2 regions of the Alkalihalobacillus pseudalcaliphilus genome follow, and region 1 is predicted to be linked to the other one. Evidence: a T-box and tRNA genes for the amino acid it is inferred to sense, from the RefSeq annotation. Region 1 holds a T-box; the other holds one or more tRNA genes.
The links. A T-box is a leader RNA that pairs with one kind of tRNA and senses whether it is charged. The one in region 1 lies ahead of PQ479_RS10760 (valine--tRNA ligase), so its partner is inferred to be a tRNA-Val.
Positions count from the first base shown of each region.

Region 2: it encodes a tRNA-Val, which carries the amino acid that the T-box ahead of PQ479_RS10760 (valine--tRNA ligase) is inferred to sense. The anticodon was not compared.

Region 1 covers NZ_JAQQWS010000004.1:143,769-145,975, reverse strand. Annotated here, with positions in the region: gene PQ479_RS10760 (valine--tRNA ligase) at 1-941, opposite strand, end outside; T-box leader at 1,009-1,234, opposite strand; gene PQ479_RS10755 (hypothetical protein) at 1,414-1,614, shown strand; gene ysxE (spore coat protein YsxE) at 1,855-2,207, opposite strand, start outside.
Region 2 covers NZ_JAQQWS010000005.1:113,396-115,602, forward strand. Annotated here, with positions in the region: gene PQ479_RS12400 (hypothetical protein) at 1-346, opposite strand, end outside; tRNA gene PQ479_RS12405 (tRNA-Val) at 883-955, opposite strand; gene spoIIP (stage II sporulation protein P) at 1,072-2,202, opposite strand.

The DNA of each region.
Region 1 (2,207 bases):
TATTTGCCTGCATTTTCATTCATCGTTCCATCTTCATTCATCACAAGAATGCGCTCTAAATGATGGCGATTGCCAATTTCAAAGTCATTAGGATCATGAGCAGGCGTTATCTTTACAGCTCCAGAACCAAATTCCATATCGACATAATCATCGGCTACAATCGGTATTTCACGATTCATAATCGGTAATGTAACTGTTTTTCCAATTAAATGCTGATAACGCTCATCCTCTGGGTGTACCGCAACCGCTGTGTCACCAAGCATCGTCTCAGGACGCGTTGTTGCAACCGCAATCGAACCACTTCCATCTGTTAACGGATAATTCATATGGTAAAAGGCACCTTGAACATCCTTATAAATAACCTCAATATCCGATAATGCTGTTTTCGTATCCGGGTCCCAGTTAATGATGTATTCGCCACGATAAATGAGACCTTTTTCATATAAGGCAACAAATACTTCACGAACCGCTTTTGAGAGACCCTCGTCTAGGGTGAAACGTTCACGAGAATAATCAACAGAAATTCCGACTTTTGACCATTGGTCACGGATAAATCCTGCATATTCTTCCTTCCACTCCCAAGACTTTTCAAGGAACTTCTCACGACCAAGCTCATAACGATTCGTACCTTCTTCTTTTAGCTTTGCCTCAACCTTAGCCTGCGTTGCAATCCCAGCATGGTCCATTCCTGGTAACCAGAGCATGTCATAGCCTTGCATTCTTTTTGTTCTCGCGATAATATCCTGAAGAGTTAAATCCCAAGCATGCCCAAGATGTAGCTTTCCTGTTACGTTTGGTGGTGGAATAACAATCGAATAAGGCTTTTTCGATTCATCCCCTGTCGCTTCAAAATATTTACCTTCAACCCATTTGGAATACCATTTCTTCTCGGTTTCCTTCGGGTCATATTTAGTTGGCATTTCATTTGTTTGATGATCCATGTCCTTCACTCCATTCTTCATTTTAACATTTTTTCCATTAATTGAGCATATCAAAAACTCCCCCCATCCAAAGGACGAAGAGAGTTTATTCGCGGTACCACCTTTGTTTACATGATCCAACATTCAATCATGTACACTCAATTAGATAACGGGTTATCCCGACTTAGCTTACTCAAACTTCAGCTAAATAGCTCCTAGGCGACCTTCCCTACATACCCCTTAAAGAATCTTTCAGCCAAGGATTCTTCTCTCTTAAAGGCTCTGTACGTACTCTTCCTACTCAAAGCATTTTACTTCTATAAACGTTATGTATACGTAATTGTAATCAAACTTCATAGCCCTTGTCAATAACAGCTTCGCCCATTTTTTTGATTTTCATTCATAATAGCTAAAACCATGTAAAGAATCAGTTTCCATCCCTAACAATTTTGCATAGCCTATACTATCAAGTTTTGTGAAAGGAGCGAAAAACATGGCGAATCGAATGCGTTATTACACGAAGCCGAAAAGACATAACTGGCTCGGAAAATTTCGCGATCTTTGTGGTCAATTTTTATTACCACTTATTTGCTTCCAATTTATTCGGACCCTCTTATTACCTAGTGTTTTTGATGTCTTACTATTAACTATCATGGTGGTTATGTATGCGTCTATCTGGTTTAAGCTTTGGTAATTGATAATGCATGAACAAACTATCTTGTAAAAACAAATACGAGTTCCATGAACGGGGGGCCAACTCTTGAGTTATTACAGCGGGTTCAGCATACTTGTCCATCAAGATTACACCAAACACCCGCCGTTTTTGGCCTGCTTCACACAAGCTTGATTTTCTTTCCATAAAAAAGAGTCGCTCCATCCTAGTTGAACCTAGTGAAGCAACTCCCCTTATTTCATCATAACCATCATCCTTCTCCTATTGCTGTTCTTGCTCCTGTTCGACAATGAGCTTCTGCGTTAGCCTTTGCACCTTCCTCATTGAAAGTAATCGTTTCTCTAATCTTTGTACATGCTCAATTTCACTTTTAGAACGGCGTTTGTTCACATAAGCCTCAACGGCAAATACTACGGGTTCAGGGAAGTTAAGATAGGCACAGATTAGATGCTTTTCTTCATCAAGTAGAGGCAGATGACGCTCATAACGAAAAAACCATTTCAATACCTCATCCTCTGACCACATCGCCCTCGGAAAACTGTACCTGCAAAACCCAGCGATATCACGTGCAGGTGTATCTAGACTTGCCTTCTCAAAATTTATTAAAATTGGCT
Region 2 (2,207 bases), on a different contig from region 1:
CGCCTTTTAATTCAGCACTTGATGCATTAACTTGCGGTATAGTTAGTACCATAGGACCTGTTTCAATTGTCTCGACTTCATCTTGACGAGCAATTAAAGTAAAAGTCCCACCTTCGTTCTCGACAGTTTCGCCAACTTTAGTTTCCCATCCATCCTCATCAATTGTTTCATCTTCTGTAACATCTTCACCTGCATCATCTTCACTTGAATCAACTGTACCTGTGCCTTCTGTTTCTGTAGATTCTGGTTCTGTTTCTACAGGATCAGTCGATGAATTACCATCTCCACATGCAGCCAAAGTCAATCCTCCGACTAAAATAGCCGTACCTAATAGATATTTTTTCATAGTAAATTCCCCCTATATAAATTCAAACTAATTATACTGAACTACAATTAAAAAATAAAGAAAAATATGTTATATATGGTTAAATATTCTTAAAGGTGAAAAATATAAATACAAAACTAAAATTAATTCTTGACGAGTGTGCTGATCTGAACAAAAAATCATAGCAAAAAAATAGGCATTACACATGCACTTATGAACGGGATAGAGAATGGTAATGACCTATGAGCCTCCAAGTATTAAAGTATCACTCAAAAAAATTAATAAAAAAACAGCTACTCACCAATTAAAAGTAGGCTTAACTACATTAGCTGGTGATATAGCTGCCTTGTGCAACTCGTGCCCATGTTTATGCAAATAATTGTGGGTATTGGTGGCGATTGGTTAAAAGGAATTTTAAGTTAAAGAAAGTTAAGTAGGCATAAGAATGAAGTTTTCGCCTGTGAAATGTCTGTTTGACTGCCTGTTTTATACCGACATTACTTGTTTTAAGAATGAGGAAATAAAAAGAACCCTTGATATACAAGAGTTCTAAACGATGACCCGTACTGGGCTCGAACCAGTGACCTCCACCCTGTCAAGGTGGCGCTCTCCCAGCTGAGCTAACGGATCGTACTGGGATATGTATCGGACAAATATAAATATATAATTTTAATAGAGTTTTGTCAATATTTTTTTATAAACAAGAAGAGAGCAGTTGGTTATTGCCCTCTTCTTTGTCTAGGCTATTAGTTGTCTTTTTCAAGTTGTTCAAAGTAATATTCACTAAAAATTTCTGCAAATTTTTCGGCAGAACGATGTAATTCATTCATATGGTTATCGACACCACCGAATTCAACAAGTAATGCTCCTTTACTTAAGTCCTGATTATATATTCCATTTCCCTGGGTTTTGTCTTTTCCAAAGACACCGCGTGATAATTGATCACCTAAACGTTTATGCATTTCAGTTGCTAGCTTTTCGTTGATTTCGTAATTAGAATGTGATTCACCAACTACAAACATAAGTCTTGCAAAATCTTCACCATCTAACTCTGTATGGGTAATATCGTAGCGGGCAGAATCTCGATGTAAGTCAATCACGTAGTCTATCGATTCATATTGATCCAAATAACTTTGAACGATTCCCCTTGAAGCGGTGTAAGAGTAACCTGTCCCTTTTCCTAACTCGTTTAATTTTTTCGTCATATTGGTGGTATCAATGACTGTTTTTATCCCTTGTTTTTCTAGTGCTTCTTTTAAATGATGCCCTACATCAATAATATTTACTTCGTTGCTAGCAGCACTATTAGGGTTTGCTTCACCAGGTAAGTGAGGCAAAAACGACTCCCAACTATGACTATGATATAAGAGCACAACCGGATCATCACCCTCACTAATGGTTGGTGGTTTCTCCTCTTGGTTCTGCTCTTCATCCTCTGCCCAATCTTTAACAGCTTCTCTGTCTTCTAAAATCGTCTCTAATGGAGGTGGTGATTCATACGGTAAATTCGTAATGTCAGTACCTTCACCAGCAACAATAATACGTACATCACGACTATTAAGTCCAGGGATTTCGCGTCCAAGTAATGAGCGGAAGTCGCCGAGTTCAATGTTAGTGGCCAGTTCGAATGTAAAGCTTGTTAGTGATTTAGTAGAATATCCATCAGGTAATACTTGTCCCAAAAAATGATTCTCCATACTCATCACATGCAATAAAAACTGACCGTTAATTCCCTCCATACTTCGGTGTAAGTTCCTAGATTGAAAGTCTGATATGGTTACAAGACTAGTTAATAGAATACAAATACTTATCATAACAACAGCAAAATACGCTGTAGCGGTTTTGATAATCGTGAACTTTTTATAGAAATGTCGCAAAGAAT